Regions from separate parts of the Rhizobium binae genome, predicted to be linked through region 1. Evidence: riboswitches for the same ligand, from Rfam matches in the RefSeq annotation. Region 1 holds a riboswitch; the other holds the start of a gene.
What was found. A riboswitch is a leader RNA that binds a small molecule or an ion and turns the genes downstream of it on or off. The one in region 1 is predicted to bind thiamine pyrophosphate.

Region 1 (5,590 bases):
GCGGCAGGTGACAGCCTTTGGGGGCGGCCATCAATCGAGCGTTCCGACGATCAGCCGCGGTGGCCGGAGGGATCGGCTCTACGATGCCGAAATGAGCCCGTAATCTCGCTGGTCGTGGCTTTACGATCGAGCAGTGCTCGTCAGTCGAAGAAGCCGGAGCCGACATCTTCACCACAGGGACGGCTGACAAATAGTGCGCGACCATGCTGTCGGATAACCATGTCGGACCTGGAATCCACATCAACGCGGTAGGTGGCAAATGCCCCGGCAAGAGGGAACTGAGCAAGGATATCCTCCTCTTTGTGGAATATCCGCCACAGACCCGCATTACACCTTGCATGGCAGCCGACGGGAAGTAAACCCGCTCCCAACTGCGGCGCAACTCGCGACGGCCCACAAGCAGCTTCCGATCTGGCAGGAGCGTTCACCCCCGGCAGGGAAGCTCATGGGAGCGATGCACCGATCATTCCCAAGCGGGGAGCGATAGACAAACATCCAAGCATTGCCGCGGCGTGATACGCTCATGGCCCGCACGTTTGGCCAGACCGTGTAAGAAATCCGCCGGGCGCTGTTGCTTGGCCGTTAAACGTCTTGTGGAGCTTCGAGCGCCGCCGACGACGACGAGCTGTCCTTGCGAATCTTTGGAACGGCTGATTGTGCCGTGCGGCGAATGGATTTCGGGCGCAAAGCCAAGCATGCCTGAGAAGGGCGCAGTTGATCTGCTGACTAGGGGCGACCTGGCCCGCAGACGCCGCCCGATGATAGCCTTGTATCGTCCGATTGCCATTTCGACCAGCGGGCGTCTGCCGTGGCCTTCAAAGACCTGCCATTCCATCCAGCCACCCAAAGCTGTGAAAATCAATATATGTAAGTATATATGCAATAATATACCCTATCACTCACGAACTTTTCACACGGATATTTGCCATGTCTCGAACGAAAACGATATACTATAAGATATATCCGTCTCATCTGTTGCGTTGCTGACGTATTTCATGAATTGTCCTGAATAGGAGCTACGACAGCACAGTGCAGGAAGATTACTTCCTATGAATGCTGAAATCTTGCCGGCGACATCATCGTCGGGAGGCTTGCACAAGGAGCACGATGACATGCATCAGAAAAAGCAATCAGACAAGCGCCTTGGCTCCTCGCATCTGCAGTTGGCAACCATCGACGGTGTGTCGCTGCCTGGTCTGCAATTGTCACTCGAGCGGCAGGAGGGCTCCGGGTCGACGAAGAAGACCTTTTTCCAACAATGGCTCCTGGATTTTGCTTTCGGTTGCGAGCTATTTTATCCGATCCAGCTATATGAACATCTCGCAACGAGCGAGAGGACGACAAAGGCGCTAAACCGTTAAGTGAATTGGGAGAATTTGGACCGGCCGCCACGTTCCTCCTTTGAAATCCACGTCTATTGAGTTTCCATATTCCGGGATGGAAGCATCGGCTCAGTCGCCAACGCTTGCAAACTCCAACAACAAGTCGGCGAGCGGATGGAGGATATCATGGACGACCTTGATGCGACGCAAGCAAAGGACGGCTCGGGCACACAGGCTTCAACAGGTGTGAACCAGCACGGCAGGAACATCGGAAGATGGTAAGAAAGTCTATCGGGAACCCGACCGTTAAACGGTACCCGCAAGGCGCAGTTCAAATCTTGCTGCTGGCATCAAATACGCTGACAACGCGCGCTCGCCTGCCAAAATCAAGGAAATTTGACGCGCAGGGTTCGCCCATCAAATTCACCGCAGAAAGGATTCGTTCTCCGTGTCATTTTGTTCTTCGAAACGCATTCGCATCGCCGCACTTGCAGCGACTGCCATCGTGCTGGGCACCCAGATCGCAATTGCGCAAGAACCGTCTATAGGGTCTCAGTGGCTGAACTCGCCAACATCTCGAGTGGAAGCGCTTGCGGTCCTTCAGACCTTGAATGCCAATCTCCTGAGTAACGCCAGTGCTACGTTGACCCTTGATCGCTGGTGCGCCGCGCACAAGCTCGCACCGGAAGGTTCTAAGATTGTAGCTCAGCGTGTGGGCGGGCAAGACAAGCCGGCCGATGAGCACATCCGTGAACTTCTGACCGTCGGACCCGGTGAGCTGATCGCTTATCGCCGCGTCCGCCTGGTCTGCGGCGACCGCGTCTTGTCGGAAGCCGACAACTGGTATGTACCCGCAAAATTAACTGCAGAGATGAATCAGGCTTTGAAGACCAGCGATATCGCGTTTGGCAGAGCCGTTCAGGCTCTTAATTTCACTCGCACAAACCTGTCTGCCAAGTTGCTCTGGTCCCCTCTATCCGAAGGCTGGGACATGGACGGCTTAACAGCGCATGAAACAAGTTCCCTCAGCCTGCCGCCGTTCCTGCTCGAACATCGTGCCGTACTGAAACTTCGAGACGGCACGCCGTTTAGCGCCTTGGTCGAAAGCTACACGGACAAAGTACTAGACTTTCCAGTTCCGCGCCTGCTTTCTCAATAGCGCTTCGGTAGCTCAGCATACTTGCTGAATTGCGCGGGATAAAAATCGACAGCCACTGCATGCGACAAAAGCGCCTGCCTTGCGGAAGCGTGCCGTCGGGCGACTGACTTGTCGATTCGTTGATCGCGGCGACGCACGATCCTGAGCCATCGCAGATGGTCACTTGACAGTCCTCTCGGCAAGCCTCTACCCTTTTTGGCATTCACCAGGGGGGTCCCGGCAAGGGGCTGAGATACTGCTATCGCGCGCAGTGACCCGTTGAACCTGATCCAGTTCATACTGGCGTAGGGACGGTGCAAGCGCTCGAGAGGTTTCGGATTCACGCGTGGAATCCGTGCCGGCGTCTTTCCATCATTCCGGCTGAGGACTGGGTCTCCAAACTCAAACTTGGAGCCTCAAACCGTGAACATCGCCGCAAAGAATATCACCCCAACCGTCACCACCGGCCCCTTGCCGACATCCAGGAAGATCTACAGTCGGGGGGACATCCATCCCGACATTTGCGTGCCGATGCGCGAAATCAGCCTTCATCCGACATCGGGCGAGCCGCCCGTTGTCGTCTACGACTCGTCCGGCCCCTATACGATCGAGGGCACCGAGATCCGTGTCGAACAGGGGCTGCCCTCACTGCGACGTGACTGGGTTCTCGCCCGCGGCGACGTCGAGGCCTATAAGGGCCGCCATGTCCGTCCCGAAGACAACGGCTTTGCCAGCGGCGAAAGGCTGACGCCCGAATTCCCCGCGCTACGCCAGCCGCTGCGCGCAAAGGATGGCAGTGCAGTCACCCAGCTCTCTTATGCGCGCGCCGGCATCGTCACGCCCGAGATGGAATTCATAGCCATCCGCGAAAACCTCGGCCGCAAGGCGCAGGAGGAGGCAATGGTTCGAGACGGCGAGAGCTTCGGCGCTCATATTCCGGACCATGTGACGGCGGAATTCGTCCGGCAGGAAGTGGCGGCGGGACGAGCGATCATCCCCGCCAACATCAATCATCCCGAAGCCGAGCCGATGATCATCGGCCGCAATTTCCTGGTGAAGATCAACGCCAATATCGGCAATTCGGCCATCACGTCGTCGATGGCCGAAGAGGTCGAGAAGATGCTCTGGGCGGCGCGCTGGGGTGCCGACACCGTCATGGACCTTTCCACCGGCCGCAACATTCACAACATCCGCGAATGGATCATCCGCAATTCGCCGCTACCAATCGGTACCGTGCCGCTCTACCAGGCGCTGGAGAAGGTCGAGGGCATTGCCGAGAACCTGACCTGGGAGGTGTATCGCGACACGCTGATCGAGCAGGCCGAACAGGGCGTCGACTATTTCACCATCCATGCCGGCGTGCGGCTTCACTACATCCCGCTCACCGTCAACCGCGTCACCGGCATCGTCTCGCGCGGCGGCTCGATCATGGCCAAGTGGTGTCTCCATCATCATCGCGAGAGCTTCCTCTACGAGCATTTCGAGGAGATCTGCGATATCTGCCGCGCCTATGACGTTTCCTTCTCGCTCGGCGACGGCCTGCGTCCTGGCTCCATCGCCGATGCCAACGATGCAGCGCAATTCGCCGAACTGGAAACACTGGGAGAGTTGACCAAGATCGCCTGGGCGAAAGACTGCCAGGTGATGATCGAAGGCCCCGGCCATGTGCCGATGCACAAGATCAAGGAAAACATGGACAAGCAGCTCAAGGTCTGCGGCGAGGCGCCCTTCTATACGCTTGGACCGCTGACGACGGATATCGCACCGGGTTACGATCACATCACCTCCGGCATCGGCGCAGCAATGATCGGCTGGTTCGGTACGGCGATGCTCTGCTACGTCACGCCCAAGGAGCACCTGGGGCTTCCCGACCGCAACGACGTGAAGGTAGGCGTCATCACCTACAAGATCGCGGCCCACGCGGCTGATCTCGCCAAGGGGCATCCGGCAGCACAGCTGCGCGATGACGCGCTCTCGCGTGCCCGTTTCGAATTCGGCTGGGAGGATCAGTTCAACCTCTCGCTGGACCCCGAAACCGCCCGCAGCTTCCACGACGAGACGTTGCCGAAGGAAGCCCAAAAGGTGACCCATTTCTGCTCCATGTGCGGCCCGAAATTCTGCTCCATGCGGATTTCGCACGATATCCGCGCCGAAGCGCAGAAGGAGGGGCTAGACGCGATGGCAGCGCGTTATCGCGAGGGCGGCGACCTCTATATGCCAGTTCAAACCCTGCAACATTCGGGCGAATGAGATGCGTGTGCTTGTCAAAGGGGCCGGCGTCGCCGGCCTGACGGTGGCGCATGAACTGCGCGCTCGAGATGCCGAGGTCACCGTGCTGGATCCATATGACGGTTTCCTGCGTGCTGCTTCGTGGCTCGCGGGCGGAATGTTGGCGCCTTGGTGCGAGCGGGAGAGTACTGATGACGCAGTACTCACGCGCGGTCTCACCGCCGCCGACAAATGGGAAGCAATGGTGCCGGGAGAGGTGCGACGAAACGGAACGCTCGTGGTCGCCTCTGCTCGCGATCTTGGTGAACTGCGACGCTTTGCCTGCCGCACGACGGGTTATGAATGGCTGGACGAGCCGGCGATCGCGGCGCTGGAACCCTCCCTTGCCGGGCGGTTCCGGCACGGGCTGTTCTTTCGCCGCGAAGCCCATCTCGATCCTCGGCGAGTGTTGTGTCTGCTGCGCACCAAGCTGACGGATCAGGGGGTCACCTTCGTGGGCGAGAGGCCGCACGAGAGCTTCGACAGTGTCGTCGATTGCACGGGCGCAGCGCAGATCGGCGAGGTAAAGGAATTGCGCGGCGTCCGCGGCGAAATGCTTTACCTTAGAAGCTTCGACGTGGATCTCTCCCGGCCGGTCCGCCTGCTCCATCCGCGTATCCCCGTCTACATCGTCCCGCGAGGAAACGGTCTGTTCATGGTCGGCGCGACGATGATCGAGACGGAATTCGACGGGCCTATAGTCGCCCGCTCACTGATGGAACTGCTCAACTCTGCATACACGCTATTTCCGGCCTTTGCCGATGCAACCATAATCGAAACGGGTGTCGGAATCCGCCCAGCCTTTCCAGACAATCTTCCACGCGCAAGCCGTCAGGGAAAGGTGATCTCGCTCAACGGCCTC
Region 2 (5,590 bases), on a different replicon from region 1:
TGCAGGATTTCGGTCTCGATCGCCTGGGCCGCCGGCGAGCCGAGATCGGCGATGCTTCTCGGACGGGGCAGGGGAACGCGGAATTGGCGGATGACACGCGCCGGGCGGGCCGACAGCACGTAGATCCGGTCGGAGAGGAAGACCGCTTCGCGAACATCGTGGGTGATCAACAAGGCCGTCCAGCGATGGTGCGTCCACATGCCCTGCAGCCATTCCTGGATCTGCGTGCGTGTCAGCGCGTCGAGCGCGCCGAAAGGCTCGTCGAGCAGCAGCATGTCCTGGCTCTGGACGACGGTGCGCAACAGCGCGGCGCGCTGGCGCATGCCGCCGGAAAGTTCGGCGGGATAATGGTGTTCGAAGCCGGCAAGGCCGAAGTGCTCGAACAACGGCGCCACAGTGGCGCGGGCGGCGCGGCGGCTCATGCCGCGTACCTCCAGGCCGAGCGCGGCATTGTCGATGATCCGGCGCCAGGGCATCAGCGCATCGCGTTGCGGCATGAAGGCGAAGGAATGTGGCGCCTGTTCCAGCGGGGCGCCCTTGAACAGCAAGGCGCCGGAATCGGGTCGCAGCGCCTGGGTCAGCAATCGCAGCACCGTCGATTTTCCAGAGCCGGAGGGGCCGACGATCGAGACGAACTCGCCGCTTGCGACAGCGAGCGAAATATCGCCGAGCACCTGCATGCCGTCGAAGGATTTCGAAATCTTGCGCAGTTCGACCAGTTGATCGGTCATCGGCGGCGCTCCCCGGACGGTTGCCAGGGCATGACGAGGCGCTCGATCATCAGCGTCATCCCGAAGAGGCAGAGTGTCAGAACGGCGCTGACGACGACGGCGGCGAGGACGAGATCCGGCCGGAAATTGTTCTTGGCGTTGAGAATATAGATGCCGAGGCCGCGCGCAGCTCCCGCATATTCGGCAAAGATCGCGCCGACGACGGCATAGGTGATGGAGATCCTGAGGCCGGCGAAGAAATAGGGCAGCGAGGAGGGAAGCCGGGCCAGGCGGAAAATGCGCCAGCGGCTTGCCTTCATCGAGTTCAAGAGTTCAGTGATGTCGCGGTCGGTCGCCTCATAGCCCTGCAGCAGGGCGACGAGCAGCGGGAAGAAGGTGACGAGCGCGACCAGCAAGATCTTCGGCAACAGGCCGAAACCGAACCAGAGAACGACGAGGGGCGCGATCGCCACCAGCGGCAGCGTTTGGCTGGCAATGAAGATCGGCAGCAATGCCCGGCGCATGAAGGGCATGAAATCCATAAGGATCGACGAGACGAAAGCGAAGGCGAGCGACAGGGCGAAGCCGCCGAGTGTGGCGCCGAGCGTCGGCCAGGTGTTTGATATCAGCGCTTCGCGGTTCAGCCAGCCCTGGGTAAGGATGCGCAAAGGCGCCGGCAGGATGGACGATTTGATGCCGGAAAGATCGACATAAAGTTCCCATGCGGCCAGAAAGGCAAAACCGGCGAGCAGGGCGGGGCTCGCCCGGTAGAGGGAGGCACTGAGCGCGGCAAGACGCGAATCGAATGGTGGTGGCGATGTCATCAGCGTCGATTTCAGGCTTTCGTCCGGCGGCATGATTGCTCAAATCGGAATTGTGCAAGGATAAAATCATCCAAGCAATTCAACGTGCCGCAGCGTCCTTTTCGCAGTTGAAGAGTCGCGCGCCGCTGCAGATGGGCAAAGCTGTCGAAGACATCGAGAATGGTGCCGGCGAACCGGCTGGACATCGGAAAAGGTGACACTTGTGCGCCGGAAAACATCTGAACCTCGCTCCGCTGGCATTACCCAGATCAGCTTTGAAGGGTCCGGAGGCTTGCGCTTCGCATCTCAGCCCCGGCGACACGGAGCTCCCCTGTTATTCAACGAAAACTATCATCGGGGTTTTCTTACCGCAACCGCAAAATCGCGCACCCGTCCGCCCGGTCGGAATGAAATCGCAGCCGCGAAAAAACACCCGGACGGAGTCCTGTCCGGGTGTTTTCCGAGGTTCCGTACCTGCCGGGAACGGAACCCGAGCTTGGGCTTTACGACCGGCGGAGCAGGCGTTATAAAACCTCAACTAATATTGAGGTCAAGAGGCGATGGATAGGATTTCTACAACGCCGCTCGGCAGGCTTCTGACGGTTGGCGAAGTGGCGGAACGCAGTGGTCTTGCCGTCTCGGCACTGCATTTCTATGAGGCCAAGGGGCTGATCGCCAGCGTCCGCACCCGCGGCAACCAGCGGCGCTACGGGCGTGACGTGCTTCGCCGGCTCGGCATCATCAAGGTGGCGCAACGTGTCGGCATACCGCTATCGGAAATCCAGACGGCGTTCGCCGCTCTGCCGCAGGGGCGCACGCCGACGGCTGCCGACTGGCAGACGCTGTCAGCGCGCTGGAAGGGCGAACTCGACGAGCGAATCAGACGGCTCAGCCTGCTGCGCGACCGTCTGACCGGCTGCATCGGCTGCGGCTGCCTGTCGATCGAGAGCTGTCCGTTGCGCAATCCCTGCGATCGGCTCGGTGAGGAAGGGCCGGGCGCGCGGCTTCTGGAGACCGAGAACGAAAGCTGAGCTTCCTGCAGCCGGTCACCGGCGGAAAGATCGGTGCGTGCCTTTCTTTCGGCCGGCGCGCTCATATGTTAAGGGCGAAGGGCGCAACCGGCGGCATTGTCCGCGAGGAGGACGGCTTCGTGTTTCATCCGAGACTATTCGAAAATCGCAATGTCGTCGTCACCGGCGCCGGGCGGGGCATCGGCCTCGAGGTGGCCCGGCAGTTCCTGGACTGCGGCGCCAAGGTGATCGTCCATACCGGGCGCAAACCGGGACGGGATCTGCCGGATTTCCTGCTGACGGCCGAATCGGAAAGACGGGCGCTGTTGCTGCACGCCGATTTCACCGCCGTCGGCGGCGCTGCGCAATTTGCAGAGGACGCTCTCGCCTTCTTCGACAAGGTGCATGTGCTGGTCAACAACGCTGGCACCATGCTCGGCCGTTTTCCGGCTGCGACACTGACCGACGCGGATTATGAAGCGATCGTGCGGCTGAACCAGACGTCGGTGGTGGCGCTGACCCGGGCGCTGTTGCCGGCATTGAAGGCGGCAGAAGGCGCGGCCATCGTCAACACGGTTTCGATTTCAGCGCTGACCGGCGGCAGTCCCGGTTCTTCGGTCTATTCGGCCTCGAAAGCATTCGTTTCCACCTATTCCAAAGCGCTTGCTCGTGAGCTGGCGCCGGATGGCATCCGCGTCAACTGCGTCTCGCCGGGGACGATCGAGACGGATTTCCATGAGCGCTATTCCTCCCGCGAAAAGCTGGAACAGACGAGAAAATCCATTCCCCTGCAGCGTCTCGGGACCGCCGAGGATTGTGCTCCCGCATATCTCTTCCTGGCGGCTCCTTCTCTGTCCGGATACATTACCGGCCAGATCCTCGAGATCAACGGCGGTCAGCTTATGTGCTGATTTACTTGGACCTTTTTTGGCATTTCATCACATTTGACGAATTCGCTTTTGCGAATATGCTATTGTGCTGATCTACCTTTTGCTTCCCTTCCGAGATGCCGAATGCCGTTGCCTAAACCGGAGCCGGGGATGACCGGCCAGGACTTGCACAAACTCGCTGCAAAAGCCCATGAGGCGAGCGATCTGCTGAAGGCGCTGGCGCATCAGAGCCGACTTCTGATCCTCTGCATTCTCGCGAATGAGGAGCGGACGGTGGGTGAAATCGAGAATATTCTCGGCATACAACAGGCAATGGTCTCGCAGCAGCTCGCGCGTCTGAGGCTCGAAGGGCTGGTCAATACGCGCCGTCAGGGCAGGCTGGTCTATTACAGCATCGGCAATCTCAGCGTGCTTGCCTTCCTCGAATCGCTGTTCGATCTTTTTCCGGCTGTCGAAAACGGTTAAAGCATATCGGACTGCGCGGGGGCTGCGCAGAAGATGGGCTGGATCCGGATGCTAGCATACCGGGTCGGGAGACCGGATGATCGACAAGCTGGAATTCTTCATCGCCCTTGCCAATGAAAAGCACTTCGGCCGCGCTGCGGAGGAATGCGGGATTTCGCAGCCGACGCTCTCGGCCGCCATCCGCCAACTGGAGGATCAGCTCGGCGTCATGCTGGTGCAGCGCGGGTCGCGGTATCAGGGGCTGACGCCGGAGGGACAGCGCGTACTCGAATGGGCGCGGCGCATCGTCGGCGATGCCCGCACCATGCGCGAGGAAATGCGCGCGGCGCGGCGCGGTCTTTCCGGCCACATTCGCCTCGCCGCCATTCCGACGGCCCTCGCCATGCTTTCGCGCATCACCACGCCGTTTCAGGAGCGACATCCGGGCGTCACCTTCTCGATCGTCTCGCGCAATTCGCTGCAGGTGCTGAGCATGCTCGAAAATCTCGAGATCGACGCCGGTATCACCTATCTTGAAAATGAGCCGCTCGGGCGTGTCACCAGCGTTCCCCTCTATGCCGAGCGCTATCATCTGATCACGGCTGCGGGCAGCCCGCTGTCTGATCGCGACAACGTGACCTGGAAGGAGGTCGGCGATCTTCGGCTTTGCCTATTGACCGCCGACATGCAGAACCGGCGCATCATCAACCGGCACCTGACGGAAGCCGGGGCGACAGTGCATCCAACACTCGAATCCAACTCGATGATCGTGCTGTTCTCGCATGTCAGAACCGGACGCTGGGCAAGCATCATGCCGCGCAACGTCGCGAAATCATTTGGATTCCCAATAGAAATTCGAATGATTCCGATCGTTGAGCCGGAAGCCCACCATCTGGTCGGCCTCGTCGCGCCCTATCGCGAGCCCTTCACGCCGCTCGTGTCGGCCTTGCTGCATGAGGCGCGAGTGCTCGTGCGGGATGAAGAGCTTTGATAGGAAAAACCTATCAATTCACGAGACAGCTTTATTGATCGGCGCCGGCTTCCCTGAGATGGTGCATGAGGAATGGCCTGATGCTGGGAAGGGCGACATTCCGCAACGAGCCAGCGGCTGGGAGGGCTGCCTTATGACCATTCATATCGCCGAAGGCGATATCGCAGCGCGCACGCGTACCATTGTCGCCGACCTTCGCTTCCTCGAAGGGCCGCTGCTTCCCATTCTGCATGAAGTTCAGCAGGAATTCGGTTATGTGCCGCAGGAAGCCCTGCCCGTGATCGCGGAGGAACTGAACCTTTCGCGCGCCGAGGTGCATGGCGTGATGACCTTCTATCACGACTATCGCAACCACCCCGCTGGGCGGCATGTGCTGAAGCTCTGTCGCGCCGAGGCCTGCCAGTCGATGGGCGGCGTTGCGCTGGCTGAGCGCGTCAAGGCGCTGCTCGGCATCGATTTCCACCAGACGACGCTCGACGGCAGCGTGACGCTGGAGCCGGTTTACTGCCTCGGGCTCTGCGCCTGCGCCCCGTCGGCGATGCTCGACGGTGAGGTGTATGGCCGGGTCGACGATCAGCTGGCGACGGAACTCGTTGCGGAGGCGCGCCGATGACAGTCAAGATATATGTTCCGCGCGATGCCGCTGCGCTGGCGCTCGGGGCCGAAAAGGTGGCAAAGGCGATTGCCCAGGAGATCGTCGCCCGCGGCCTTGATGCCGAGATTGTGCGCAACGGCTCGCGCG

Region 2: it holds a riboswitch for thiamine pyrophosphate, as region 1 does, so the genes downstream of both, J2J99_RS20485 (hypothetical protein) here and thiC (phosphomethylpyrimidine synthase ThiC) in region 1, are expected to answer to the same signal.

The regions. Positions count from the first base shown of each region.
Region 1 is NZ_CP071608.1:91,629-97,218, reverse strand. It holds partial or broken gene J2J99_RS29670 (ornithine cyclodeaminase) at 96-329, shown strand; partial or broken gene J2J99_RS34795 (IS5/IS1182 family transposase) at 648-841, opposite strand; gene J2J99_RS29660 (hypothetical protein) at 1,050-1,361, shown strand; gene J2J99_RS29655 (hypothetical protein) at 1,771-2,481, shown strand; TPP riboswitch at 2,679-2,790, shown strand; gene thiC (phosphomethylpyrimidine synthase ThiC) at 2,884-4,710, shown strand; gene thiO (glycine oxidase ThiO) at 4,712-5,590, shown strand, end outside.
Region 2 is NZ_CP071604.1:4,198,876-4,204,465, reverse strand. It holds gene J2J99_RS20495 (ABC transporter ATP-binding protein) at 1-731, opposite strand, end outside; gene J2J99_RS20490 (ABC transporter permease) at 728-1,534, opposite strand; gene J2J99_RS20485 (hypothetical protein) at 1,546-1,752, opposite strand; TPP riboswitch at 1,743-1,856, opposite strand; gene soxR (redox-sensitive transcriptional activator SoxR) at 2,074-2,544, shown strand; gene J2J99_RS20475 (SDR family NAD(P)-dependent oxidoreductase) at 2,664-3,434, shown strand; gene J2J99_RS20470 (ArsR/SmtB family transcription factor) at 3,537-3,878, shown strand; gene J2J99_RS20465 (LysR family transcriptional regulator) at 3,955-4,848, shown strand; gene J2J99_RS20460 (formate dehydrogenase subunit gamma) at 4,982-5,461, shown strand; gene J2J99_RS20455 (formate dehydrogenase beta subunit) at 5,458-5,590, shown strand, end outside.